Regions from separate parts of the Janthinobacterium sp. GW822-FHT07H11 genome, predicted to be linked through region 3. Evidence: predicted binding sites of a transcription regulator. Region 3 holds the regulator's gene; each other region holds the start of a gene.

Evidence for each region. The regulator LexA, encoded in region 3, represses DNA repair genes until DNA is damaged. The targets are predictions, from matches to a motif close to ACTGTATNNNNATACAGT.
Region 1: AC3RCJ_RS21390 (PA0069 family radical SAM protein) is a predicted target of LexA. The motif match lies at 5,802-5,819, and genes of this name have one in related genera.
Region 2: recA (recombinase RecA) is a predicted target of LexA. The motif match lies at 2,386-2,403, and genes of this name have one in related genera.

What each region holds. Positions count from the first base shown of each region.
Region 1 is NZ_CM179507.1:4,840,486-4,850,084, forward strand. Features, by position in the region: gene AC3RCJ_RS21360 (diguanylate cyclase) at 1-405, shown strand, start outside; gene maiA (maleylacetoacetate isomerase) at 407-1,057, opposite strand; gene AC3RCJ_RS21370 (fumarylacetoacetate hydrolase family protein) at 1,072-2,094, opposite strand; gene AC3RCJ_RS21375 (VOC family protein) at 2,160-2,693, opposite strand; gene AC3RCJ_RS21380 (LysR family transcriptional regulator) at 2,812-3,780, shown strand; gene AC3RCJ_RS21385 (gamma-glutamylcyclotransferase) at 3,842-4,444, shown strand; gene AC3RCJ_RS21390 (PA0069 family radical SAM protein) at 4,600-5,739, opposite strand; gene AC3RCJ_RS21395 (tRNA-uridine aminocarboxypropyltransferase) at 5,868-6,509, opposite strand; gene AC3RCJ_RS21400 (methyl-accepting chemotaxis protein) at 6,581-8,293, opposite strand; gene AC3RCJ_RS21405 (lipocalin family protein) at 8,558-9,070, opposite strand; gene AC3RCJ_RS21410 (substrate-binding periplasmic protein) at 9,092-9,599, opposite strand, start outside.
Region 2 is NZ_CM179507.1:6,101,251-6,110,849, reverse strand. Features, by position in the region: gene AC3RCJ_RS27035 (sensor histidine kinase) at 1-1,520, opposite strand, end outside; gene AC3RCJ_RS27030 (response regulator) at 1,517-2,251, opposite strand; gene recA (recombinase RecA) at 2,494-3,594, shown strand; gene recX (recombination regulator RecX) at 3,822-4,280, shown strand; gene AC3RCJ_RS27015 (methyltransferase regulatory domain-containing protein) at 4,306-5,928, shown strand; gene AC3RCJ_RS27010 (DUF2889 domain-containing protein) at 6,252-6,812, shown strand; gene sucC (ADP-forming succinate--CoA ligase subunit beta) at 6,888-8,057, shown strand; gene sucD (succinate--CoA ligase subunit alpha) at 8,071-8,952, shown strand; gene AC3RCJ_RS26995 (pilin) at 9,167-9,599, shown strand, end outside.
Region 3 is NZ_CM179507.1:5,085,117-5,094,715, reverse strand. Features, by position in the region: gene trpA (tryptophan synthase subunit alpha) at 1-240, shown strand, start outside; gene accD (acetyl-CoA carboxylase, carboxyltransferase subunit beta) at 438-1,310, shown strand; gene folC (bifunctional tetrahydrofolate synthase/dihydrofolate synthase) at 1,419-2,717, shown strand; gene AC3RCJ_RS22415 (SPOR domain-containing protein) at 2,742-3,737, shown strand; gene AC3RCJ_RS22410 (CvpA family protein) at 3,758-4,246, shown strand; gene purF (amidophosphoribosyltransferase) at 4,286-5,809, shown strand; gene AC3RCJ_RS22400 (cystathionine gamma-synthase family protein) at 5,853-7,094, shown strand; gene lexA (transcriptional repressor LexA) at 7,160-7,795, opposite strand; gene rpsF (30S ribosomal protein S6) at 8,071-8,460, shown strand; gene priB (primosomal replication protein N) at 8,481-8,780, shown strand; gene rpsR (30S ribosomal protein S18) at 8,806-9,096, shown strand; gene rplI (50S ribosomal protein L9) at 9,124-9,579, shown strand.

The DNA of each region.
Region 1 (9,599 bases), 240 kb from region 3:
ATCGATATCGACCATTTCAAGCGCATCAACGACCGCCATGGGCACGACGCGGGCGACCGCGCCATCGTCGCCGTGGCGCAGGTATTGCACAGCATTACGCGGGGCATGGATACGGCGGCGCGCTTCGGCGGCGAGGAATTCGTGCTGCTGATGCCGGAAACGCCGCTGCAGGTGGCGCTGGAAGCGGCGGAGCGCCTGCGCATGGCGGTGGCCGGCCTGCGCGTGGAATGCGACGATGGCCAGCTGGCGAACCTGACCATCAGCATCGGCGTGACATCGAGCACGCCGCAAGCCATCCCGACAAACCGGCTGGGGCCGGACAGCCTGACCGACCTGCTGATCCGCGCCGACCAGGCCCTGTACCGCGCCAAGCATGGCGGACGGGACAGGGTTGAGTGGAGCTGAACTATTGCGCGTCCGGCTGCCGCGACGGATGCGCGGCGGCAAACGCGGGCAGGCCGGCGCAATGCGCATGGATGCGCGCAATGCGCGGATACGGCGCCAGCTCGATGCCGAAGCGCTGCGCGTTGAACACTTGCGGCACCAGGCAGCAGTCGGCCATCGTCGGGCTGTCGCCATGGCAGAACAGGCCCGTACCGGCCGGATCGCCCTGCGCCAGCAGCGCCTCCACGGCCGCCAGTCCCTCGGCCATCCAGTGGCGGTACCATTCCTGCTTGACCTCGTCGGACAGGCCCAGCGTGTTTTTCAGGTACTTCAGCACGCGCAGGTTGGTCAGCGGATGGGCGTCGCAGGCGATCGCCAGCGCCAGCGCGCGCACCCTGGCGCGTCCCGGCGCATCGGGCGGCAGCAGCGGCGCGGCCGCATGCGTCTCGTCGAGGTACTCGAGGATGGCCAGCGACTGCGTCAGGATGGTGCCGTCGTCGTCCAGCGCCGGCACCAGGGCCGACGGGTTGACGGCGCGGTAGGCCGGCTGCAGCTGCTGGCCGCCATCCTGCAGCAGGTGCACGGGGATGCTGTCGTAGGCGATGCCCTTCAGGTGGAGGGCGATGCGCACGCGGTAGGCGGCCGAACTGCGAAAGTAGGTGTACAGCTTCATCGGGCGCCCTCCCCTCAGGCGCGGCCGGCGTACAGGGCCACGCTCTGCTCGATGCTGCCGAAGATGCTGGCGCCGGCCGCGTCGCGCATCTCGATGCGCACCGTGTCGCCGAACTTCAGGTAGGCCGTCTTCGGCGCGCCGTGTTCGATGGTTTCATACATGCGCACTTCGGCCAGGCAGCAGTAGCCGACGCCGCCGTTCGCTATGCTCGAACCGAACAGGTTGCCCTGCTTGTTCGACACGGTGCCCGAGCCGACGATGCTGCCGGCGCCCAGTTCGCGCGTTTTGGCCGCATGCGCGACGAGCTGCGCAAAATTGAAGGTCATGTCTTCGCCCGCATTTGGTTTACCGAAGGGCTGGCCGTTCAGGTCCACCAGCAGCGGCAGGTGCAGCTTGCTGTCAGCCCAGGCGGCACCCAGCTCGTCGGGTGTGACGGCGACGGGCGAAAACGCGCTGGCCGCCTTCGACTGGAAGAAGCCGAAACCCTTGGCCAGTTCGCCCGGGATCAGGTTGCGCAGCGAGACATCGTTGACCAGCATCACCAGGCGGATGGCTCGCGCCGCGTCGGCCGCGCCGGCGCCCATGGCGACGTCGCCCGTGACGACGGCCACTTCCGCCTCCAGGTCGATGCCCCACTCTTCCGACAGGGCGAAGATCGGGTCGCGCGGACCGATGAAACTGTCCGAGCCGCCCTGGTACATCAGCGGGTCCGTGTAGAACGAGGCCGGCACCTCGGCGTTGCGCGCCTTGCGCACCAGTTCCACGTGGTTGATGTAGGCGGAACCGTCGGCCCACTGGTAAGCGCGCGGCAGCGGCGAATGGCACAGCGCCGCATCAAACGGCTGGGCGTCCGGCGCCTGGCCCGCGTTCAGGGCGGCATACGCCTGCTCCAGTTTCGGCGCCACGGCGTCCCAGTCGTCGAGCGCCGCCTGCAGGGTGGGGGCGATGGCGGCCACGCGCTGGTACTGGCGCAGGTCGCGGCTGACGAGGACCAGGGCGCCGTCGCGGCTGCCGTTCTTCAGGGTTGCGAGTTTCATGGGGTATGTTCCTTGTTAGGCGTAGTGTTCAGATGGTGTCGGTCTGCGGTGTCAATCTGCCGCGGTCACGCTTCGGCCGGTGCGTGCATCCAGGCGGCGTGCTTGGGCGCGCGGCGCGTCTGCGACCATTCTTCCAGCATTTCCCATTTGACGGCGTCCAGCTTGGCCATCATCTCCAGCGTGCCCACGTTGGCCGCCAGCTCCAGGCGGTGGCCGTTCGGGTCGAAGAAGTAAATCGACTGGAAGATCGCGTGGTTGACGGGGCCCAGCACCTCGATGCCGGCGGCCACCAGGCGCTCCTTGGCGGCCAGCAGCTCTTCCATGCTGGCCACTTCCAGCGCCAGGTGCTGCACCCAGGCCGGGGTATTGCGGTCGCGGTCCATCGGCGGCTGCGTCGGCAGTTCAAAAAAAGCCAGCACATTGCCCTGGCCCGCGTCGAGGAAGACGTGCATGTACGGGTCCGGCGCCTTGGTCGACGGCACCAGGTCCTCGGCGATGGCGAGGACGAACGCCATGTTCAAATGCTTGACGTACCATTCGACGGTCTGCTTGGCGTCGATGCAACGGTAGGCGACGTGGTGGATTTGCTTGATCTTCATGCTGTTGTCTCCGATGGATGGCGCCTCAGGGCGCGATGGCTGGCTCTTTTTCACCATTAGAATCGAGTTCCAGCTATCATACAAACAATATTTAACCATTGATTTATCGGATTATCTTATGAGTCCCAGCCTGCGCCAGATGCGCGCCTTCGTTGCGCTTGCCAAGACCGGCAGTTTTACGCTGGCGGCCGAATACCTGCACGTGACGCAATCGGCCTTGAGCGGCTTGATCAAGGAACTCGAAAGCGTGCTGGGCGTGCGCGTGGTCGAGCGCAGCACGCGCAAGACGCAGCTGTCCGAGATCGGCCGCGAACTGTATCCGCTGTTTGAAAAGATGCTCGAGGACCTGGACGGCGCCATGGCCGGCATCGCCCAGCGCAAGGCCCTCAAGACAGGCATGGTGCGCGTCGCCGCGCCGCAGATGATGGCCTGCACGCTGCTGCCGGAAGTCATTGCCGCCTACCGCCAGGCGCATCCGGACGTGCAGCTGCGCCTGGTCGACTGCCCCGTGGAAAACGTGTCGGCGCGCGTGTTCAGTGGCGAAGTCGATTTCGGCATCGGCCCCGAGCGGGACCCGACGGCGGAAATCGCCGCCCAGGTACTGTTCGAAATGCCCTTCGTGCTGGTCTTTCCAGAGCAGCACCCGCTGCAGCGGAAAGAGCGGGTCACCTGGGCCGACGTCGCCGATTATCCGTTCATCTCGCTGCAGGGCCAGTTCACGGAGCGCCTGCTGCGCGACATGCACGGCAGCTTGCGCGACCTGTCGCTCCATCCCTACAACGAGGTGACCTTCATGACGACGGCGCTGGCCATGGTCAGCGCCAATCTGGGCATCACGGCCTGCCTGCCGTATGCGGAACCGATGGTCAAGCTGTACCGGCTGCAGATGCGCACCCTGCACGAGCCGGAACTGACGCGCCGCTTCTTCGCCTACACCAAGACGGGGCGTTCGCTGTCGCCGGCGGCGCACAGCTTCATGGCCTTCCTGTTCCGCTTCGTCGAGACGCACGAGTGGAACGTGGGAGCGCGCGGCGGCGCGGCACGCGACGCGCTGCCGGCGGGCGGCCCGTCGGGCGCCGCCTTATAATGGCGCATCGCCCCTAGCCGCCTACGCCATGACCCTGCCCGACCAGAACCCGCTCTCGCCCATCGACGCCGCCACCATCGCCATCAACCAGCGCATGAACAAATTCGACGGCCATGAACAGGTGTGGCTGTTCGGCTACGGCTCGCTGATCTACAAGGCCGATTTCCCGTACATCGCGCGCCGCCCCGCCAGCATCGCAGGCTGGACGCGGCGCTTCTGGCAGGGGTCGCACGACCACCGCGGCACGCCGCTGGCGCCGGGGCGGGTCGCCACCATCGTGCCGCAGGCGGGTGCCGTGTGCGACGGCATGGCCTATCTGATCACGCCCGAAGTCTTCGCCCACCTCGACCACCGCGAAAAGAACGGCTACCTGCGCCTGGCCACCGACATCACCTTCGACGACGGCAGCAAGGTCGAAGGCCTGGTGTACATCGCCAACGAGGAAAACGCCGCCTTCCTGGGCGCCGCCCCGGAACTCGACATCGCGCGCCAGATCGCCCGATCAAACGGCCCCAGCGGCCCGAACAGCGAATACCTGCTGCACCTGGCCAGCGCCCTGCGCGAACTGGGCAAGAGCGACCCGCATGTCTTTGCCATCGAGCAACATCTGGCCCAGCTCCAGGCACCTGGCCAGGACAGCGCCGCAGCACCCTCCGGCGCCTGAGGCAGCCGGAGCCCAGCCCCTGCCGCCGCGTTTCCCGACGGCGGCGCGCCACTTCCCGCGAGCGCCGGCATTGCCCGCCACCCGCAGGCCAGCATCGCCCGCATCGCAACCCATGGGCGCAAGCGTCGCGGCCTCAGCGCTGACGACGGTTGAATTTAAAACAGATCCAGCTGCCCCGCCTGGCCCTTTTTTGCTGTCGCGCCCAGCGGCGGCACCACCAGCGGGCGGCGGAACTGCGTGCTGTCGAGCTGCTTGAAGCGGCCGCCCTTGCCATGCAGGCCCAGGCGGTGCACGGCCTTGTCAAAACGCTGGTGTATGAGGTCAGCCCACACCCCTTCGCCGCGCATGCGCGCGCCAAAGCTGCTGTCGTAATCCTTGCCACCACGCATTTCGCGCACGCGGTTCATCACGCGCTGGGCACGCTCAGGAAAATGCGCCTCCAGCCATTGCTGGAACAAGGGGCTCACTTCCCACGGCAGGCGCAGCACCACGTAATGGGCATGGATGGCGCCCGCGTCGCGCACGGCTTCGAGCAGTTGCTCGATTTCCGGTTCCGTGACGAACGGGATGATGGGCGCGATGCTCACGCCCACGGGAATGCCCGCCTCGGTCAGCGCGCGTATCGTGCGCAGGCGCCGGGCCGGGGCGGCCGCGCGCGGCTCCAGCGTGCGCGCGATGGCCGGGTCGAGCGTGGTGACGGTGACGGCCACGGCAGCCAGGCGCCTGGCCGCCATCGGCGCCAGGATATCGATATCGCGCTCGATCAGCGACGATTTGGTGATCAGCGCCACGGGGTGGTCGCATTCATGCAGCACTTCGAGCACGCGCCGCGTCAGCTGCCGCTCGCGCTCGCACGGCTGATACGCGTCCGTGTTGACGCCCAGCGCGATCGGTTCGGCCACATACGACGGCCTGGCCAGCTCGCGCCGCAGCAGTTCGGGCGCGTTCACCTTGGCATAGATGCGGCTTTCGAAATCGAGCCCCGGCGACAGGCCCAGGTAGCTGTGCGTGGGGCGGGCAAAGCAATAGATGCAGCCGTGTTCGCAGCCCCGGTACGGGTTCAGGGAAACGCCGAACGGCAAATCGGGCGAGGCATTGCGCGTGAGGATGGTGCGCGCCTGCTCGTCGCTGACCTGCGTCTTCCAGGCGCCGCCGTCTTCCGCTGCCGCCCCGTCCTCGCCAGCCACGCCCCAGCCATCGTCGAAGCCGGCCCGCGCGTGCACGTCATAGCGGCCCTGCAGGTTGGACACGGCGCCGCGTCCCTTGCGCGCCTTCAGCGATTGCGGCGGCAGCATGGCTTGCCCGGCGAAGCTGTCATCGTGTTCTGGAATGATTGCTTTCATGAACGGCCCCATCAACTGTATATACGTACAGTATACTATGCCGCTGCCAGGGCAAGATCAAGGGCTGCCGTGACGTGAATTCAAGCTTTTTCACCTTTCGGCATGACATAACTCAACTGTTGCGCGACAAAACCGTCAAAAGCCGTGATCAAGGGAGCGAAACGCTCCGCGCCCTGTTCCAGCTGCATCAAGGCATAGCACGTCGCTTCCAGGGTCGACAGCTGGTCCGGCGCATGCGCCTTGCGGATCAGGTAATGGGACGCGGGCGTGTCGCGCAGGGGCAGGCGCGGCAATTGTTGCAACAGGGGATGCAGGTACAGCATCTTGCGGCTCTTGCGCCAGGTGGCGTCGAGCACCACCAGCCGCAATTGGGCGGGATCGAGCAAGGTGGCGGGGTCGAGCGCAGGCGGCGGCGCGATGCCCAGCGAACGGTCGCCCGGCGTATCCGGGTACAGCAGCACATTGTGCTTGCCGGCCAGCAGCGCGGCCAGCGTATCGGGCGCGAAATGCTCGCCCGTCAGCAGGCGGCTGTTGGGCAGGCTCAGGTGCAGCAAGCGGGCGCTGCCCTTGGCGTTATGGACTTCCAGCGGATGCTGCAGGAGCAGCACCTCCACGGCGTGGGCAACGGGGGCGATCCAGCGGCAAATGCAGCTGGCTTCGGCGCGCAGGCAGGCGGGACAGCGCTTGCGCCGGGACGGTTCGGGGGGATTGCTGCTACTCATGGCAAGGCGCATTCGGGGGAGTCTTCAAGCGGCGATTGTAGCGCCCGCGCCATGCCAGGGGGAAGCCGCGCTTAAAACTCTTCCCATTCGTCTGCGCCGGACGCCACTGGCGCCTTCGGCGCAGGCGCGCGCACCGCGGCCGCCTGCGCCGCCTTGGCGGGCGCGGCAACGGCCTTGGCCGGCGCGCGCCGCGCCGCCGGTTTCACCGTGGCTGCGGCGGCGCGGGCAGGCAGGTACGGTTGCGCCGCATCAAGCTTGAACACGCCCACCACGTCGGCCAGCCTGGCGGCCTGTTCCTGCATGGATTCGGCCGCCGCGGCCGCCTCTTCCACCAGTGCCGCGTTCTGCTGCGTGACCTGATCCATCTGGCCGATGGCCCGGTTGACCTGCTCGATGCCGGCGCGCTGCTCGTCGCTGGCGTCGGTGATCTGGTTCATGATCTGCGTCACATGGCTGATGCTTTGCACGATCTCGTCCATGGTGCGGCCCGCCTTGTCCACCAGTTGCGACCCGGCCTCGACCTTCTGCACGGAATCGTCGATCAAACCCTTGATTTCCTTGGCCGCCGCCGCCGAGCGCTGCGCCAGGCTGCGCACTTCGGACGCCACCACGGCAAAGCCGCGGCCCTGTTCGCCAGCCCTGGCCGCCTCGACGGCCGCGTTCAAGGCCAGGATATTCGTCTGGAAGGCGATGGCATCGATCACGCTGATGATGTCGACGATCTTGCGCGAGGAATCGTTGATCGAGCCCATGGTATTGACCACTTCCGACACCACCGCGCCGCCCTTGCTGGCGATCTGCGACGCATCGATGGCCAGCTGGTTGGCGCTGCGCGCGTTGTCGGCATTGAGCTTCACGGTGGACGTCAGCTCTTCCATGGAAGAAGCCGTCTCTTCCAGCGAACCGGCCTGCTCTTCCGTGCGCGATGACAGGTCCAGGTTGCCGGCGGCAATTTCGCTCGACGCCGTGCTGATCGACTCGGTGCCCGAGCGCACCTGGCCCACGATGCTGACCAGCTTGTCGTTCATGTTTTTCAGCGCATGCATCAGTTGTCCCGTTTCATCGCGGCTGTCCACCACGATATGGCTGGTCAGGTCGCCTGCGGAAACGGCTTCCGCCACCTCGACGGCGCGCGTGATGGGACGCGTGATCGAGCGCGTGATCCAGTAGGCGCAGGCGATGCCCAGCAAGATGGCGACTGCGCCCAGCGAGATTTGCAGCAAACGGCCGTTTTCATAGCGCGAGCGGATGTGCGCGGCCGCTTCATCGAGCAATCTGGCTTCCAGCACGGCCAGCTTTTTCAGCGACGCCAGGTAAATGTCGCGCTTGACGGCCATGTCGCCTTCGTACAGGCGCTTGCCCGTTTCCAGGTCGCCCGCATTCTTGGCCTTGAACACATTTTTGCGCACTTCCGTATAGGCTTTGCGCGTACTCAGCACTTCCTGGTACAGCGCTTGCTCCTCGGCGTTCAGCTCGCTCTTGCCGATAGCGTCCTGGATTTCCGTGGCGCGCGCCGACGAGACCGCCATTTCCTGTTCAAACTGCTTCTGGTGTTCGGGATCGCCCACTTTCCAGGCGGCCGCCGTGCGCGCCGCATTGACCTCGATGACCTTGGTCCATTCGCCGATCAGGCGTTCATTGCGCACCTTGACATTGACCAGTGCATCGGTTTCCTTGCTGGCGCTTTGCATCTGCACGATGCCCACCACGGTGAGACTGGTCAACAGGAGCAGGACGGCGGCAAAAGCGCCACCGAGACGTACGCCGATCTTGAGGTTTTTCATTGCGTGATTCCTATCTGAAGAAAACAATGCACAGACGCCACGAAACCGACTTACTGCCAGGTATCAATATAGCAGGCATCTGCCGTGCGGCAATCACGAGCGGCGACGCAACGCTACCCAGGTCGCCAGAATGGCAGCGCGCCGCAGCGCACCACTTTGGAGCAGATTGTGAGTGAATCAGGATGGTATTGCAAGAAATAACATGCAGAAAAGCAACAATTACAAGGTGCTATGCCAGCACGAACGGGCGGCAGACAAGCAGCGTCAATTTTGCTTCACATAGATCAATTTTGACGTATCGAAACCCAACCCACGGGCTTTTTCGATCAGGCGCTGCTGCAATGCGGGATCCATGGTGGGCGTGCGCGACAGCAACCACAAGTACGACTTGTCGGGGCCGCTGATCATGGAGTAGCTGTAATCTTGTTGGTCCAAATCAAAAACGATGTAGGAACCATAGAAGGGGCCGAAAAACGACACTTTCAGATAGCCCACGTCTTTCTTGTCGACGAAATACGCCTTGCCTTCCGCTTCCTTCCACTTCGTGTCCGCATCCTTGTAGCCGCGGTTGAGCACTTTCAGGCCGCCATCCTGGCGCAGGCTGTAGTCGGCCGTCACATGGCTCAGTCCCCGTTCGAACGAGTGGTCGAGGCGCGCGATCTCATACCACTTCCCCAGATAGCGGGTCGTGTCGAAGTTGCTGACGGGGACGATGTTATCGGGCCGGCCGACACAGCCGGCCAGCACGAGCACACACAGGAACAGCAGTTTTTTCATGGTCTTCTCCAGAGGGTGAAATCAAGGCGGCAATGCACGGTCGACGATGCGGCGGATCGCGCCACTGGCTTGCATGCGCACGATGGCGGCATTGAATTGTTCGATAAAGTCATCACGGTACGGATACGCGGCCGGCTGACGCTGCGTGAAGCCCACGTGGCCCTGCTGGCCGGCCAGCTGCGCCGTCTCACGGATGGCCTGCAGCGGCGCCTGCGCCTGGCCGTCGCGGCGCAGGCGCTGCAATTCCCACTGCGCCGACAGGCGGTCGCTCAGATAGCAATCGATGCGCCCGCGCATCAGCTTGAGCAGGTTGCTGCGCGTGCCCTTGGCCGGCTCGAGCGCCACGTGCAGCGCGCGCAAGGCGGCCATCAGGGATGGATCGCCGGCGATGAAACCGGCGTTCATGCCAATGTGCAAGCCGCCGTAATCGGCCGGCCATTGCTCCAGCTTGCGCCGCGAGACGACATCCTGGTTGCAGAACACGACCATTTGCTCCATCAGCAGGGGCACGGAATAGCGCACGTACGGC
Region 2 (9,599 bases), 1.0 Mb from region 3:
TCATCCTCTTCTGGAGCCTCGGGCAACAGCAGGGCGATGCTCAGGCGCAGCAGGGTGCCCGGCAGTTTCGGCGAGTGCGCGCGCGGGTTGTTAAAGATGTCGACTTCGGCGCCATGCTGCTGGGCAATTTCGCGCACGATTGCCAGGCCCAGGCCGCTGCCGTCGACATTGCTGCCGAGAATGCGGTAAAAGCGTTCGAATACATGCTGGCGCTCCGCCTGCGGAATGCCGGGTCCCGTGTCTTCCACTTCCAGTATCGCCAGCTCCAGGGTGCTGCGCACGCGCACCGTCACGCTGCCGCCGGCCGGCGTGTAGCGCAGGGCGTTGTCGATCAGGTTGCTGAGCAGTTCACGCAGCATCATGGCATTGCCGGAAATCATGATCGCATACGCGGGCTGTTCGAAGCCCAGGTCGATATGCTGGGCAAACGAGGCTTGTACCCAGTCCTGCACCACGCCGCGCGCCAGCTCGCTGAGCTCGATCGGCTCGAAGGCCGTGCCCGCCTGCGGCTGGTTTTCCGCGCGGGCCAGCGCCAGCAGCTGGTTCACCAGCCGCGTGGCCGCCTCGGAACTCTTGGCCAGTTGCAGCAGCGAACGATGGATTTCATCGTGGTCGGTCTGGCGCAAGGCCAGCTCGGACTGCATGCGCATGCCGGCCAGCGGCGTCTTCATCTGGTGCGCCGCATCGGCGATGAAGCGCTTCTGCATGTCGATCGACAGCGACAGGCGCGCCAGCATCTCGTTGAGCGAACCGACCAGCGGCGTGATTTCCTCGGGCACCTGGCCCGATTCGATGGGGGATAAATCGTCGGGCGGCCGCGCGCGTATGCGTTCCTGCAATTGCGCCAGCGGCGACAGGCCGCGCGCCAGGGCAAACCAGACCAGGGCCAGGATCACGGGCAGGATAATAAACTGCGGCAAAATCACGCCCTTGATGATTTCATTGGCCAGCTGCGCGCGCTTTTCCAGCGTCTCGGCCACCTGCACCAGCGCGCGCTGCGTGTCGTCGTTGGCGGACGGGAGGTCGAGATAGGTAAACGCCACGCGCACGGGCGTGCCATGGATGGTGTCGTTGCGGAACAGCACCGCGCCGCTGCGGTACTTGTCGGGGTCCTGCGGCGGCGGCAAGTCGCGGTCGCCGTCGATGTATTCGCCGTGGGCGCCCACCACCAGGTAATACAAGGTGTCGACGTCATCGCCGCGCAGGAAGTCGCGGCCCTTGTTGCCGCTGTTTTGTCCGGGCACGCGCCGCGGCATGGCGCCGTCGGCCTGCTTCACCTGCTGCGTCAGCACGGTGACGCTGTCTTCCAGCGCATGGTCGAACGGCTGATTGGCAATGCCCTTGGCCACCAGGTAGGTGATGGCGATGCTCATCGGCCACAGCAGCAGCAGGGGCGCCAGCATCCAGTCGAGGATTTCGCCGAACAGCGAATGCTCGATGGTGTCATCCTGCTCCGTCGTGGGCGGCTCGAACCAGTCGTCGTCCGCGACGTCGTCGGTGGGCGCTTCGCGCGCTTTCACTTGGGCGCGGGCGCGTTGCCAGGGCCGCTGCTTTCGCCCGCTTCGGCCTGCAGGCGCGCCGCTTCCGAGTATTTTTCCAGGCAATAGCCGAGGCCGCGCACGGTGGCGATGCGCACGCCGCCCACTTCGATCTTCTTGCGCAGACGGTGCACATACACTTCGATGGCATTGTTCGACACTTCCTCGCCCCATTCGCACAGGTGGTCGACAAGTTGCTCCTTGGAAACGAGGCGGCCGGTGCGGCCCAGCAGGATTTCCAGCAGGCCCAGCTCGCGCGCCGACAGGTCGAGCATCTGGTCGTTGATGTAGGCGCTGCGCCCCACCTGATCGTAGCTGAGGGGGCCGTGCTTGATGATGGTGGCGCCGCCGCCGGCGCCGCGCCGCGTCAGGGCGCGCACTCTTGCCTCCAGTTCCGACAAGGCAAACGGCTTGGCCATATAATCGTCGGCACCCAGGTCCAGGCCATTGACGCGCTGCTCGATGGAATCGGCGGCCGTCAGGATCAGGACGGGCAGCAGCGAAGAGCGGGCGCGCAGCCGGCGCAGCACTTCCAGGCCGGACATTTTCGGCAAGCCCAGGTCGAGGATCAGCAAGTCGAATTCCTGGGTGGACAGGGCCGTGTCGGCTTCCTGGCCGTTCTTGACGCAATCGATCGCATAGCCGGACTGGCGCAGCGAACGGGTCAGCCCATCGGCCAGCACGCTGTCATCTTCGGCAAGTAAAATACGCATGGTGAGGCTTCCTAAGCTCGCGGCAACAGAAGTCTGTATTGTGTTTCATTTTCCGCAAGGTGGCGAGTTTTTGTGAAAAACAAGGCTTGTATTGATCTGTTTCAAAACAAATCCACGTTCCGCTTGCATTGATCACTGTTTTTTTATACAGTACTGTCTGTGTAAAGAATTTAACCCACTGGCGCCATCGCAGGCCGCATGATTTTGTTCAACATGCAACTGTAGAACGGCTGAAAGAACATATGGACGATAAAAAAGCTGTAGTACCCGCATCGGAAAAAGCCAAGGCGCTCGCCGCCGCACTGGCGCAGATCGAGAAGCAGTTTGGCAAAGGTTCGGTCATGCGCATGGATGCCAGCGCACCGATCGAAGAAGTGCAAGTCGTGTCGACCGGTTCGCTCGGCCTCGATATCGCGCTGGGCGTGGGCGGCTTGCCGCGCGGCCGCGTGGTGGAAATCTACGGTCCTGAATCGTCGGGCAAGACCACGCTGACCCTGCAAACCATTGCTGAAATGCAAAAACTGGGCGGCACCTGCGCCTTTATCGATGCCGAGCACGCGCTCGACGTCGGTTACGCGCAAAAGCTGGGCGTGAACCTGCATGAATTGCTGATCTCGCAACCGGATACGGGCGAGCAGGCGCTGGAAATCTGCGACGCCCTCGTGCGTTCGGGCAGCGTCGACCTGGTCGTCATCGACTCCGTGGCCGCGCTGACGCCACGCGCCGAGATCGAAGGCGACATGGGCGACTCCCTGCCGGGCCTGCAGGCGCGTCTGATGTCGCAAGCGCTGCGCAAGCTGACCGGTTCCATCAACCGCACCAATACCCTGGTCATCTTCATCAACCAGATCCGCATGAAGATCGGCGTGATGTTCGGCAGCCCGGAAACCACCACGGGCGGCAATGCCCTGAAATTCTACGCCTCCGTGCGCCTGGACATCCGCCGCACCGGCTCGATCAAGTCCGGCGATGAAGTGATCGGCAACGAAACCAAGGTCAAGGTCGTCAAGAACAAGATCGCGCCGCCGTTCAAGGAAGCGCACTTCGACATCCTGTACGGCGCCGGCACCTCGCGCGAAGGCGAAATCCTGGACCTCGGTTCGGATGCCAAGATCGTGGAAAAATCCGGTTCGTGGTACAGCTACAACGGCGAACGCATCGGCCAGGGCAAGGACAACGCCCGCGCCTTCCTGCAGGAGCGTCCGGCGCTGGCCCGCGAGATCGAAAACAAGGTCCGCGCCTCGCTGGGCGTGCGCGAACTGCCGCCGCTGGCTGCTGAAAAGCCGGAAAAAGCGGATAAAGCCGCCGACAAGGCTGCCAAGGCGGAAGCCAAGGCAGAGTAGGTCGGATTAGCGCGGCAAAGCCGCGCGTAATCCGACAACACCACAGACGTCAACATTGTTGTCGGATCAGACGTCAACAATGTTGTCGGATTACGGCCCAAGGGGCCTAATCCGACCTACGCATGGCTTGCTGCAAGGTGTGACCATGATCGCCGTCCCGCGCTGTTGCGCCGGGCGGCGATTGTGTTTGGGGGATGTGATCGTGGAATGAAAGACAAGGTGGGTGTATGGCCGCAGTACAACTAAGCCTGAAGGGCAGGGCGCTACGCTTCCTGTCGATGCGCGAACATAGCCGCATGGAATTGCGGCGCAAGCTGCAGCGCCATGCGCAGGAAGGCGACGATGTGGAAGCCTTGCTCGACAGCCTGGAGCAGGCCAACTGGCTGTCGCAGGAGCGCTTTTCCGAGTCGCTGATCCATCGCCGCGCGGCCCGCTTCGGCAACAGCCGCATCATGGCGGAACTGCAAAGCCACGGCATCGGCGGCGAGGCGCTGCAGGAACTCAAGGCGGGCCTGGCCGAAGGCGAGGTTGCGCGCGCCTGCGAGGTATGGCGCCGCAAATTCGGGCAAGTGGCGCAGGATGCCGAACAGCGCAACAAGCAGATGCGCTTCATGCTGCAGCGCGGCTTTTCCCAGCGCGCCGTGCAGGTCGCGCTCAAGGGCCTGGAGCCAGAAGACGAGGCATAGCCGCCGCGCGGCCAGCCATGTTGGTATGACCGGCGTGGCCAGGATCAGTTATCCTGCTGTCAGGCTACTGCGCATCGTGCGCATCGCGGCCGTGACGACGGGGCACCTGATGAGCGATTGGCATGCCGGCTATACTGCCGAAACTTCGTATACCTACGGCTACTACACGGAACTCAATCCCTTGCGCAGCCAGTTGTTGATGCTGCATGCCGGCATCATGCCGCCCAAGGTCGGCACGGCATGCGAGCTGGGCTTTGGCCAGGGCATCAGCGTGAATATCCACGCCGCCGCAGCGACGACGCGCTGGTATGGCAATGATTTCAACCCGGCCCAGGCCGCGTTTGCGCAGGAGCTGGCCGATGCCGCGGGCAGCGGCGCGGTACTGTCGGACGAATCGTTCCAGGATTTTTGCGGCCGCAGCGACCTGCCTGATTTTGACTACATAGGCTTGCACGGCATCTGGAGCTGGATTTCGCCGGAAAACCAGCGGACCATCGTGAGCTTTCTTGGCCGCAAGCTCAAGCCCGGCGGTGTCCTGTATATCAGTTACAACACCGATGCCGGCTGGGCGGCCATGGCGCCGATACGGGCGCTGCTGCACCAGCATGGCCGCGTCATGAGCCTGCCCGGGCAGGATGTGCGCACGCGCGTCGCCAGCGCCCTGTCCTTTGTCCAGCGCATGATGGACACCACGCCACGCTACCTGCTGGCCAATCCGGCCAGCGCCGCCCGCCTGCAGCAGCTGGGGGAGCTCGATCCGAACTATCTGGCGCACGAGTACTTCAACAGCCACTGGCAAGCCGCCCCGTTTTCGGCCATCGCGCCGGTATTGGGCGAAGCCAAGCTCGAGTTCGCCGCCTCGGCCGCGTATCCCGATCACGTCGATCCCCTCAATCTGACACCCGAGCATCTCGCATTCCTGGCGCACATTCCCGATGCGACATTGCGTGAAGTCACGCGCGATTTCCTGGTCAACAGGCAATTTCGCCACGATTACTGGGTCAAGGGCGCGCGCCGCCTGCATGCCGTCGAGCAGGCGGCGGCCCTGCGCGCCGTGCGCATGCTGCTGGTGCTGCCGCGCGCCGCAGTGACGATGACGGTGGCTGGAAGCCTTGGCGAGGCAGCAATGGACGAGGACCTCTATGCGCCCGTGCTCGACGTCCTGGCCGACCATCGCATACACACCCTCGCCGAGCTGGAGCAGGGCGTGCAGGGCAAGGCCGTCACGCTGAGCGACTTGCTGCAAATTGTCCTGGTGCTGGCGCACAAGAATTGCATTTCACTTGTGCAAGATGACGCCACGATCGCGCTGGCGCGGCCGACAACGGATCGCTTGAACCGCCATTTGCTGCAGCAGGCGCTGGGCCGCACCGACCTGGCCGCGCTGGCCAGCCCCGTCACGGGAGGTGGCGTGGGTGTATTACATCTGCAACAGTTGTTCCTTCTGGCGCGCAGCCAGGGGCTGCGGACGCTGGAAGAGTGGGCGATGTTTGTATGGCAAGCTTTTCAGCCTTTGCAGCAGGGCATGGTGCGCAATGGCGTGGCGCTGGCGACACGCGAAGAGAATCTGGCGGAAATCGTCCAGCATGCCGAGCATTTCCGCAGCACCGGCTTGCCCATTCTGCAGGCATTGGGCATCGCGGATTAGGCGCGCCTGTCCCCTGGCTGCCGCCGTGGGACAGCGAGCGTGGCGTGCCGGCTGTTGCTCGTCGTGGCGCCGTGATTTTTATGATATCGATCATTCACGGATTGAATGACTTCCTCGAATGGCCCGCGTTATATTTATAATTTGAAATGTTTTTATCGAAGCAATGAAAAATTATGTTGCGGCGCAACCTGCGTCCAGTGTGCTACACTTTTAGGGTTTTTGCGGCGCCGCAGGTGCGGTTGCTGTTCGTAGAAGCTGCGAACGGCGTGCTTTATGCACATGGCTGCTTACTAAATTATGGCCGCGCAAGCGGCATCGGTCTTATGCCCCTGTCAACTCCCGTTTCCCGGCGCGCCCTACGGCACTCCCGCGTTATCGACGTCCAAGCGTATATGCGCGACGACGGCCTGTGGGATATTGACGCCCGTATCACCGATATCAAAAGCTATGACGCGACCCTGGCCTCCGGCCCCCGTCCCGCCGGCGCCCCCCTGCATGACCTCCATTTACGCATTACCGTCGATCGCGAACTGACCATCGTCGAGGCCGAAGCCGCCTCCGATGCCGTGCCTTATCCCGGTTTTTGCGATACCATCGGCCCCGCTTACAGGGCGCTGATCGGTCTGAATTTATTGAAGAATTTCCGCCGCGACTTGAAACAGCGCCTGGCGGGAATCGCTGGCTGTACCCATTTGACCGAACTGGCGCAAGTCTTGCCGACTGCGACGGTTCAGGCATTTGCCGGCGATGTCTGGTCGACCCGTGACGGTGCGAATGCTGACTTGTCGCATGAAAAGCCGTTTCAACTCGACAAATGCCACGCCCTGCGCACCGATGGCGGGGCGGTTGCACGGTATTACCCGCGCTGGGTAGCCAAAGCGTGACCCTGGCGCTGTTTTTCCTGTTTTTTTGCACCACTAACCGTATTTTTACAAATCAGTATCAGAAGGGAAGCCAGCATGAAAATCCATGAGTATCAAGCCAAAGAAATCCTCCGGCAGCACGGAGTGACGGTACCACGCGGTATTCCGTGCATGTCCGTCGAAGAAGCCGTCAAGGCTGCGGAAACCCTGGGCGGCCCGGTATGGGTCGTCAAGGCGCAGATCCACGCAGGTGGCCGCGGCAAGGGCGGCGGCGTGAAAGTGGCAAAATCGATCGAACAGGTCAAGGAATACGCCGACCAGATCATGGGCATGCAGCTGATCACGCACCAGACCAGCGCCGAAGGCCAGAAAGTCAACCGCCTGCTGGTGGAAGAAGGCGCCGACATCAAGCAAGAACTGTACGTTTCGCTGGTCACCGACCGCGTGACCCAGAAAATCGTCCTGATGGCGTCGTCCGAAGGCGGCATGGACATCGAAGAAGTGGCCGAGAGCCACCCTGAGAAGATCCACCACGTGACCATCGATCCGGGCGTTGGCCTGACCGATGCCCAGGCAGACGACATCGCCGCCAAGATCGGCGTGCCTGCCGGCTCCATCGCCGACGCCCGCGCCAACCTGCAAGGCCTGTACAAAGCCTACTGGGAAACCGACTGCTCGCTGGCCGAGATCAACCCGCTGATCGTCACCGGCAGCGGCAAGGTCATCGCCCTGGACGCCAAGTTCAACTTTGACCCGAACGCCCTGTTCCGTCATCCGGAAATCGTCGCCCTGCGCGACCTGGACGAAGAAGATCCAGCTGAAATCGAAGCGTCGAAATTCGACCTGGCCTACATCTCCCTCGACGGCAACATCGGTTGCCTGGTGAACGGCGCCGGCCTGGCCATGGCCACCATGGACACGATCAAGCTGTTCGGCGGCGAGCCAGCCAACTTCCTGGACGTCGGCGGCGGCGCCACGGCAGAAAAAGTGACCGAAGCGTTCAAGATCATGCTGAAAAACCCAGGCCTGAAAGCCATCCTGGTGAACATTTTCGGCGGCATCATGCGTTGCGACGTGATCGCCGAAGGCGTCATCGCCGCAGTGAAAGCCGTCTCGCTGAACGTACCGCTGGTGGTGCGCATGAAGGGCACCAACGAAGACCTGGGCAAAAAGATGCTGGCCGATTCCGGTCTGCCTATCATCGCAGCCGACACCATGGAAGATGCAGCCAAGAGCGTCGTTGCCGCTGCTGCCGGTCAAGCTTAATTAAGGAATCAACATGTCCATTCTGATCAATAAAGATACCAAAGTCGTTACCCAAGGGATCACCGGCAAGACCGGCCAGTTCCACACCCGCGGTTGCCGCGACTACGCGAACGGCAAAGCTGCCTTCGTGGCAGGCGTGAACCCGAAGAAAGCCGGCGAAGATTTCGAAGGCATTCCTATTTTCGCTAACGTGACCGAAGCGAAAAAAGAAACCGGCGCCAACGTTTCCGTGATCTACGTGCCGCCAGCAGGCGCGGCAGCGGCGATCTGGGAAGCTGTCGAAGCTGAAATGGATCTGGCCATTTGCATCACCGAAGGCATTCCTGTGCGTGACATGATGGCTTTGAAAGACCGCATGGCTAAAGCCAACAGCAAAACCCTGCTGCTGGGCCCTAACTGCCCAGGCCTGATCACGCCAGACGAAATCAAGATCGGCATCATGCCAGGTCACATCCACAAGAAGGGCCGTATCGGCGTCGTTTCCCGTTCGGGCACCCTGACCTATGAAGCAGTGGGTCAGCTGACCGCACTGGGCCTGGGCCAATCGTCGGCAGTCGGCATCGGCGGCGACCCGATCAACGGTCTGAAGCACATCGACATCATGAAGATGTTCAATGACGATCCGGATACGGACGCGGTCATCATGATCGGCGAAATCGGCGGTCCGGATGAAGCCAACGCGGCTTATTGGATCAAGGACAACATGAAAAAACCGGTCGTCGGCTTCATCGCTGGCGTGACGGCTCCTCCAGGCAAGCGCATGGGCCACGCGGGCGCGCTGATCTCGGGCGGTGCCGATACGGCGCAAGCCAAGCTGGAAATCATGGAAGCTTGCGGCATCACCGTGACCAAGAACCCGTCGGAAATGGCGCGTCTGCTGAAAGCCATGCTGTAATTTCAGCCCGGTATTGATGCAGGACAAAAAAGGAGCTTCGGCTCCTTTTTTTGTCCGCACGACACGGCGATTTCCGGACTGGGCCGACGGCGCCGGTCCGGACCTGCCCAAAAGTGTCGCTTTTCTTTCCACCTGTGCCGCCGCTGCCCGGGCGCGCCGCTGGCATGGCGCTTGCACCGTACCTGGCGTGAGCAAGGCACCATGGGAGAAGACGATGCGCGCGCAGAGCGGATTTACCCTGATAGAACTGATGATCGTGGTGGCCATCGCCGGCATCCTGGCGGCCGTGGCCATTCCCCAGTACGGCCACTATACGATGCGGGCCAAGGTCAGCAATATACTGGCCGCAGCCGCGGCGCTGAAGACGGCGGTCGCCCTGTGCGTGCAGGAAAACGGCGGCGAGGCGGCCGCCTGCAGCACGCCCACCGAGAGCGTACCCAGCGCCATCCCCGTATTCAACGCCACGCGCGAAGTGGCCAGCGCCAAGGTGGACAAGGGCACTATCGAGCTGACCCTGGCGAGCGACCTGGGCACGGGCGTGGGCGGCAAGATCGTGAAAATGGCGCTGCAGCAGGGCGGCAGCAGCCTGACCTGGTTTAACAGCACCACCGTGACGCAGCCGGCGGCGGTCGAGGCCATCCTGAAGA
Region 3 (9,599 bases):
AACATTGATACGCAACAGGTGGCGGAGCGCCTCGCGGCCATCCGCCAGCATGTAAAATTACCCATCGGCGTGGGCTTCGGCATCCGCGATGGCGCCACGGCCAAGGCCGTTGCCAAGGTGGCCGATGCCGTCGTCATCGGCAGCCGCATCATCCAGGAGATAGAAAATGCGCCGGAAGGGGGCGCCGTCGATGCCGTGCGCAGCTTTACGGCAGGCATACGTGCCGCACTGGACGCCTGAGCAAGCTTGCCGTTTACACAATCTGCGGTGACGGCAAAGTTCGACAGCCCGGCGATAAACGGCTACACTTCGGCCACTGATTTGCCTGTTATTGTGCAATAGATAAAATTTTTGGTGGCGTCCCGCGGGGCGCCGCCGTTGACCGTCTGCCGGGGGCGTCCACCGACGCTACCCCTACAAGGGCCCAAGGAGAAAATATGAGTTGGTTGGAAAAACTGCTGCCACCGCGTATACAGCGTTCGGATGCCGCCGCGCGCAAGACCATGCCGGAAGGCCTGTGGGTCAAGTGCCCGTCGTGCGAGGCCGTGCTGTACCGTACGGACCTGGAATCGAATCTGCACGTGTGTCCGAAATGCGACCACCACATGCGCATCCGTGCGCGTGAACGTCTCGACAGCCTGCTCGACGCCGGTGGCCGCTATGAAATCGGCCAGGAAATCCTGCCTGTCGATACCTTGAAATTCAAGGACAGCAAGAAATACCCGGACCGCCTGAAATCGGCCATGGAAGCGACGGGCGAGACCGATGCGATGGTCGTCATGGGCGGCGCCATCATGAGCCTGCCAGTGGTCGTGGCGTGCTTCGAATTTGAATTCATGGGCGGTTCCATGGGCTCCGTCGTGGGCGAGCGCTTCGTGCGCGGCGCGCAGATCGCGCTGGAACAGAAAGTGCCGTTCATTTGCATCACCGCCACCGGTGGCGCGCGCATGCAGGAAGGCTTGCTGTCGCTGATGCAGATGGCGAAAACCACGGCCATGCTGACCAAGTTGTCGGAAAAGAAATTGCCATTCATCAGCGTGCTGACCGACCCGACCATGGGCGGCGTGTCCGCCTCGTTCGCCTTCATGGGCGACGTCGTCATCGCCGAGCCGAAAGCGCTGATCGGCTTTGCCGGCCCGCGCGTGATTGAAAACACCGTGCGCGAAAAACTGCCGGAAGGCTTCCAGCGCGCCGAGTTCCTCGTCACCAAGGGCGCCGTCGACATGATCGTCGACCGCCGCAAGATGCGCGAAGAAATCGCCCGTCTGCTGGCCTTGTTGCAAAACCAGGCCGTGGAAGTGCTGGCTTAATTTACCGCTGGCGTCGGGTTACGGCCTTTGGCCTAACCCGACCTACATCGTCCTGCCTCGTTATATCTCTTCTGCGCCTTGCGCATCGCATCCTTCAAGAAGTCTCCCATGCAAAACCTCCCTACGTCATTGCCGGACTGGCTCGCCCTGCTGGAAACCCGCCATTCGGAAACCCAGATCAACATGGGCCTGGATCGCGTGCAAGCCGTCAAGGCGCGCATGCAGCTCGCTTTTAGTTGCCCCGTGATCATGGTGGCGGGCACGAATGGCAAGGGTTCCACCTGCGCCATGCTGGAATCCGTACTGTTGCGTGCCGGCTACAAAGTGGGCTTGTACATCAAGCCGCATTTCCTCGATTTTAACGAGCGCGCGCGCGTGCTGGGCGAGATGGCCAGCGACGAGCAGCTCGTCGCCAGCTTCCAGGCCGTCGAAGCCGTGCGCGGCGATACGCCGCTCACGTATTTCGAATTCACCACGCTGGCCATCTTGCATCTGCTGTCGCAAGCCAAGCTGGACGTGGCCATCCTGGAAGTGGGCCTGGGCGGGCGCCTCGATGCCGTCAACGTGATCGACGCCGACGTGGCCATCGTCACCAGCGTCGACATCGACCACACGGATTACCTGGGCGACACGCGCGAAGCGATCGGCTTTGAAAAGGCCGGCATCTTCCGCCCGGGCAAGGCCGCCATCTGCAGCGACCCCGTGCCGCCGCAGTCGCTGATCGACCATGCCGAGGCCATCGGCGCCGACCTGTGGCTGATGGGCCGCGATTTCAACTATTCGGGCGACAAGCAGCAGTGGAACTACGGCGGGCGCGAACAGCGCCGCAATTCGCTCGCGTATCCGAGCTTGCGCGGCGCCAACCAGATCCTGAATGCGACGGCCGTGCTGGCTGCGCTGGAAGTGCTGAAATTGACACTGCCCGTGGGCGCGCAGGAAGTGCGCACGGGCCTGGTGACGGTGGAATTGCCTGGCCGCTTCCAGGTCTTGCCTGGCCGCCCCAGCGTGATCCTTGATGTAGCGCATAATCCCCACGCAGCCTCGGCCCTGAACCAGAACCTGGGCAATATGGGCTTCCACCCATACACCTACGCCGTGTTCGGTTCCATGCAGGACAAGGATATCGATGGCGTGCTGGCCGCCATGAGCGAACACGTCGATCACTGGTGCCTGGCGGGCCTGCCTTCGCCGCGCGCGGCCACGGCTTCCGAACTGGCTGCCAAGGTGCAGATCATGCTGGAAGGCAAGCCTGACAGCAGCGAGCATACTGTGTCTATTTTTGATGATCCGGCACAAGCTTTTGCAAATGCAATGAGCCGGGCCGGTGAGAATGATAGAATTGTGGTCTTTGGTTCTTTCCTCACCGTTGCCGGTGTGATGAAGGCCCGAAAATCCTCACTTCACTGAAACGCATTCGATTGAAAATCACGCATGGGCTTGTTCTCGAAACTGTTTAAAAACAAGCAAGAATCCTCTGGCGAAGACAGCGGCTTTTATGTTCCTGGCGAAGCGCAGTCGCCGACCCGCAAGCGCGCCGCCAATACCTCCGGTGGTGGTGGTTCGCGCCGGGGCGGCAAGGAAACGCCGGACCCGGTCTTGCCGGAAAAGAAACGCGCGCGCCGCCGCCTGGTCGGCGCCATCGCCCTGGCCTTGGGCGTGGCCGTCGGCCTGCCGATGCTGCTCGATTCCGAACCGAAGGCGCCCGTCCATGACATCGCCATCGACATCCCGTCGAAAGACAAGGTTGCCGCCGCGCCAGCCCCCGCTCCCGTGCAGCCCGTGCCGGCGTCCGCGCCGGTGGCCTCGAGCAGTGGCCTGGACCAGAGCGAGGAATTCGTCGATACGCCATTGCCGCCGAAAGCCAAGCCGGCGCCGGTGCTGGCAGCTGCCGAACCCGCGCCAGCCAAGCCGCAATACGTGGAGCCGAAACCGGAGCCGAAACCGGAGCCGAAACCGGAACCCAAGCCCGAACCCAAGCCGGTCAAGGTGGAAGCGAAGCCCGAGCCCAAGCATGAAGCCAAGCCGGAACCTAAGCACGAGAGCAAGCCTGAACCCCGGCACGAGGTGAAGCCCGAAGCCAAGCCCGAGGCGAAACCGGCCAAGCCGGCGCAATCGGCCGACGATGCCGCGCGCGCGCTGGCCATCCTGGAAGGCAAGCCCGTCGACAAAACGCAGGACAAGCCGCACGACAGCGGCAGCGGCAAGTTCGTGGTGCAGGTGGCGGCCCTGGCGACGCAGGACAAGGTCGATGAATTGCAGGACAAGCTGCGCGAGGCGGGCATCAAGTCGTACACGCAGAAAGTCTCCAGCCCGGCGGGCGAGCGCATCCGCGTGCGGGTGGGGCCGTTCAGCAGCCGTGAAGACGCGGAAAAGACGCGCGCGAAGTTGCAAAAGCTGGGCCTGGGCGGCAGCCTGGTGCCGGCGTGACCTTGCAGGGTTGAGCGGGCGTGACGATCTTCGATTACCTGGTGCTGTTCGTGCTGGCGACATCCGTGCTGATCAGCATGATGCGCGGCCTGGTCAAGGAAATGCTGTCCCTGGTCAGCTGGGTGGTGGCCTTTGTCATTGCCAACGCCTATGGCGCCACCCTGGCGAAATTCCTGCCTGAAGCGGTGCCCGGCGAAGCCATCCGCTTGCTGCTGGCCTTCGTGCTGCTGTTCATCGGTGTGCGCATCCTGATGGGCTTGCTTGGCATGACGGTCGACGCGCTGGTCAAGGTGACGGGCATGAGCCTGGCCGACCGCACCCTGGGCAGCCTGTTCGGTCTGGCGCGGGGGCTTGTGATCGTGCTGACCGCCGTCATCTTGTGTGGCATGACATCCATACCGCAGCAGCCATTCTGGAAAAACGCGCTGCTCAGCCCGTTCGCGGAGCAGGGCGCGCGCGCCATCAAGCCTTATCTGCCTGCCGCTTACGCGCAGCATGTGAAATTTTGAATTTTTTTTAAAATCAGTAGCACAGTTTAGGAGCACACCATGTGTGGCATCGTCGGCGTCGTTTCCCATCAACCTGTCAATCAATTGCTCTATGATGCATTGTTGCTTTTGCAACATCGCGGCCAGGATGCGGCAGGGATTGCGACCAATCACAGCAGTATGTTTTCCATGCACAAGGCCAACGGCCTCGTGCGTGACGTCTTCCGTACGCGCAACATGCGTTCGCTGCAAGGCAACTCGGGCATCGGTCATTGCCGCTATCCGACGGCCGGTTCGTCGAGCGAAGAGGAAGCGCAGCCGTTTTATGTGAATGCGCCGTTCGGCATCACCCTGGCGCACAATGGCAACCTGACCAACTGGGAACAGTTGAAGCAGGAAATGTTCAAGAACGACCGCCGCCACATCAATACCGATTCCGACTCGGAAGTGCTGCTCAACGTGCTGGCGCATGAAATCCAGGAAGCGACGACGGGCCTGAACCTGGACCCGGACGCCATCTTCAAGGCCGTCACCGTGCTGAACCGCCGCGTCAAGGGCGGCTACGCTGCCGTGGCGCAAATCGCCGGCGTGGGCTTGCTGGCCTTCCGTGACCCGCACGGCATCCGTCCGCTGTGCCTGGGCATCAATGAAACGGAGCAGGGCGCCGAATACCTGATCGCCTCCGAATCCGTGGCGCTGGAAGGCATGGGCTTCCGTTTCGTGCGCGACATCGGTCCCGGCGAAGCCGTCTTCATCGATGCTGACAAGCAATTGCACAGCCGCCAGTGCGCCGACAACGCCAGCCTGAACCCGTGCGTGTTCGAATTCGTCTACCTGGCCCGTCCCGACTCCGTCATCGACGGCGCCTCCGTGTACGCCACGCGCCTGAAAATGGGCGAATACCTGGCGGAAAAGATCCGCACGGAGTTGCCTGGCGTACATATCGACGTGGTCATGCCGATTCCCGACTCGTCGCGTCCGGCCGCCATCCAGCTGGCCATGGCGCTGAACATCGAGTACCGCGAAGGCTTCATCAAGAACCGCTACATCGGCCGCACCTTCATCATGCCGGGCCAGGCGGCGCGCAAGAAATCCGTGCGCCAGAAGCTCAACGCGATTCCATCCGAATTCAAGGATAAAGTGGTGTTGCTGGTCGACGACTCCATCGTGCGCGGCACCACCAGCCGTGAAATCGTGCAGATGGCGCGCGAAGCGGGCGCGACAAAGGTCATCTTCGCCTCGGCCGCGCCACCGGTGATCTACCCGAACGTGTACGGCATCGACATGCCGACGCGCGACGAACTGATCGCCTATGGCCGCACGACGGAAGAAGTGTGCCGCGAAATCACGGCCGACTACCTGGTGTACCAGGATATCGGCGCGCTCAAGCAGGCGATCGCCGACGTCAACCCGGCCCTGACGAACTTCGAGGCCTCGTGCTTCGACGGCGTCTACGTGACGGGCGACGTGTCGCAGGAATACCTGGACCGCCTGGAATACGCGCGCCACCATCCGAAGGCGGCAGCGCCCGAAGATACGCCGCGTTCCCAGCTGAACCTGAACCTGGCAACGACAGAAGCGTAATTATCTTGCCCGGCTAGCGCCGGGCTTTTTTTGCTCCGCGATCATGAACGATAAAAAAAACTACGGCTTTACCACCACCATCCTGCATAACGACCGTCGCAAGGGCATCGAGCACGGCTCGCTGCACAAGCCCGTGCACACCTCCGTCGCGTTTGGTTATGCCGATGCGCGCCAGCTCGCTTCCGTCTTCCAGGGCAAGGAGCCCGGTTTCCGCTATGGCCGCCAGGGCAACCCGACGGTGTCCGCGCTGGAAGACAAGGTCAACAAGATGGAAGACGGCGTGGCCACCCTGTGTTTCGCCACCGGCATGGGCGCCATCGGCGCCGTGGTGCAATCGCTGTTGCGCGCGGGCGACCATGTCGTGTCGTCGGCCTTTCTGTTTGGTAACACCAACAGCCTGTGGCAAACGGTGACGGGGCAAGGTATCGCCGTATCGTTCGTCGACGCCACCGATGTGGCCAACGTGGCGGCCGCCATCACGCCGGCCACGCGGATTGTATTCGTGGAAACTATTGCCAATCCGCGCACGCAGATCGCCGACCTGCAAAAAATCGGTGACTTGTGCCGCGAGAAAGGCATTTTGTATATCGTCGACAACACCATGACGACGCCCTACCTGTTCCGCCCGAAAGCCGTGGGCGCGGGCCTGGTGGTCAACGCCCTGACGAAATCCATCGGCGGCCACGGCAATGCGCTGGGCGGCAGCTTGACGGACACGGGCGTGTTCGACTGGACGCAGTATCCGAATATTTTCGAGAACTACAAGAAGGCGGCGCCGGCGCAGTGGGGCATCGCGCAAATCCGCGCCAAGGCCTTGCGCGACTTCGGCGCCTCGCTGGGTCCGGAAGCGGCGCACCATATCGCCGTCGGCGCGGAAACCATGGCCTTGCGCATGGACCGTACCTGCTCGAACGCGCTGGCGCTGGCCACCATGCTGGCCGCCGACCCGCGCGTGGCGGCAGTGCATTACCCGGGTTTGGCCTCGCACCCGCAGCACGCCTTGGCGACGGATTTGTTCCGCAGCTATGGTTCGCTGTTGAGCTTTGAATTGAAGGACGGCATCGACTGCTTCGATTTCCTCAATCGTCTCCATCTGGCTATTCCGGCCAGCAACCTCGGTGACACGCGCACCCTGGTCATTCCCGTCGCCCACACGATTTTCTATGAGATGGGCGCCGAGCGCCGCGCCAGCATGGGTATCGCCGAGTCGCTGATCCGCGTTTCCGTCGGTATCGAGGATGAGGTGGATTTGCTCGAGGATTTCCGCCAGGCACTCGATGTATAAGTCGCCGGACAAATGAAAAGGGCCGCAACAGTCATGCTGTTGCGGCCCTTTTTGTGTGCAGCGGTTTAATGCCAGCTGCGCATCAAGCCCACGGCCAGGCCTTCCAGGGCGAATTCATCTTCCGGCGACACGGTGATGACCTTGAAGTCCGGGTTTTCCGGCAGCAGTTCGATCACGGAACCCGTCTTCTTGTAGCGCTTGACGGTGACTTCGTCGCCGATGCGGGCCACGACGATCTGGCCGTTCTTGGCGCTGTCGACCTTCTTGACGGCCAATAGATCGCCATCCATGATGCCGGCGTCGCGCATGGACCAGCCGCGCACTTTCAGCAGGAAGTCGGGCTTGGCCGAAAACAGGGCCGGATCGACGTTGTAGCTCGCTTCCAGGTTTTCCTGCGCCAGGATGGGCGAGCCGGCCGCCACCCGGCCGATCAGCGGCAGCGACATCAGCAGGGCCGCCGGCACCTTCGATGGCGCTGTTTCAGCGGCAACGCCGATCAGGCGGATGCCGCGCGAAGTGCCCGGCGAAATCTCGATGGCGCCCTTGCGGGCCAGGGCCTGCAGATGTTCTTCGGCCGCATTGGCCGATTTGAAACCCAATTCGTTGGCGATCTCGGCACGGGTAGGGGGAAAACCCGTGTTTTCAATCGCGTCCTTGATCAGGTTCAGGATTTGTTCTTGTCGTGCTGTCAGCTTGATCATGAGCGGTGGGTGCATACTAAAATGCTGTCTATATGAACAGTCTGTATTTTTGTACAGTATCGCCGACTATGCAAGCGGATTTCGGGCTTTTTGCGTGATTTTGCAAGAAATAGTCGCGCCGGGCTGAAATGCGGGGGTGTGGCGACGTGCTGGTGGCCGTTGCGGAAGGAATGATTGAATACTTCGCCAATAGCGGTTATAATCTTCGGCTGACCTTCCCACACCCGTCTTGACGCCGGGGTGGGCGATTATCAATCCGACCTGAAGGAGTTTGCATGCGTCATTATGAAATAGTCTTTATCGTCCATCCGGACCAAAGCGAGCAAGTGCCCGCGATGATCGAACGCTACAAAGCCAGCGTAACCACCCGCGGCGGTTCGGTTCACCGCGTGGAAGATTGGGGCCGCCGTCAAATGGCTTACTCGATCCAAAAGCTGCCTAAAGCACACTACATCTGCCTGAACATCGAATGCGACAACGAGACCCTGGTCGAGTTGGAAACAGCATTCAAATTCAATGATGCCGTGTTGCGTCACCTGACCGTTAAAATGAAGAAAGCTGAAACAGCTCCTTCGCCGATGATGAAATCGGTACAACGCGAAGACGCGGCCAAAAGCCACCGCACCGAAGCACCAGCAGCCGCTCCAGCCGCAGCAGCAGCTTAATTCTTGACCAGGATCGTGCGCTGAACCAGCTACAAGTTACCGCCATCATTGCCGAGCGCGAAATATTGCGCTATACCCCGGCAGGGCTGCCGATTGTGAATGCAGTATTGCAACACAGTTCGCAGCAGATGGAAGCAGGAATTGCCCGTTTGACCGAGTTTGATGTTGCCGCGCTAGCCGCTGGCGAAATCTCAGGCCGGTTCAGTCAGGCAAGCTTGGGCGGGGTATATCAGTTCACGGGTTTCCTGGCCAGGAAGAGCCGCAACAGCAAGAGTTTGGTGTTTCACATCATTGATTTTAGTGCAGTCATTCCCGACTAGCGCATTTTAGATACAGGAGCCTGACATGGCATTCGGTAAAAAGTTCGACAAAAATAAGCTCAAGCTTAAAGAAAAACGCAAACAGCAAAATCCGTTGTTCAAACGCAAGAAGTTCTGCCGCTTCACCGCAGCTCACGTTGAGCAAGTCGACTACAAAGACGTCGACACGCTGAAAGACTTCGTCCAAGAAAACGGCAAGATCATGCCAGCACGCCTGACCGGTACCAAAGCGCACTACCAGCGCCAAGTCGACACCGCAATCAAGCGCGCTCGCTTCCTCGCGCTGCTGCCATACACCGATCTGCACCACGCTTAATCGGTCAGATATTCCTGGAGAAGAACTATGCAAATCATTCTGTTAGAAAAAGTTGTTAACGTCGGTAACCTCGGCGAAGTCGTCAAAGTCAAAGACGGTTACGCACGTAACTTCCTGATCCCACAACGCCTGGCACGTCGTGCCACGGCTTCGGCCGTTGCTGAATTCGAAGTCAAGCGCGCCGAACTGGAAAAAGCTGCTGCCGCCAAACTGGCTGCATCGCAAGCCCAGGGCGAAAAACTGAGCGGCCTGACCGTTCAAGTTGCTCAAAAAGCTGGCGTCGATGGCCGTCTGTTCGGTTCCGTCACCAACTTCGACATCGCTGAAGCGCTGACCAAGCAAGGTTTTGCTGTTGAAAAAGCACAAATCCGCATGCCTACCGGCCCGCTGAAGATCGTTGGCGAGCACAACGTTTCGGTTGCTCTGCACACCGACGTGGTCGTGGAAGTTGTCATCGCTGTCGTTCCAGACGCGAACGCGTAATCGTCTGCGGGCCTGGCCCG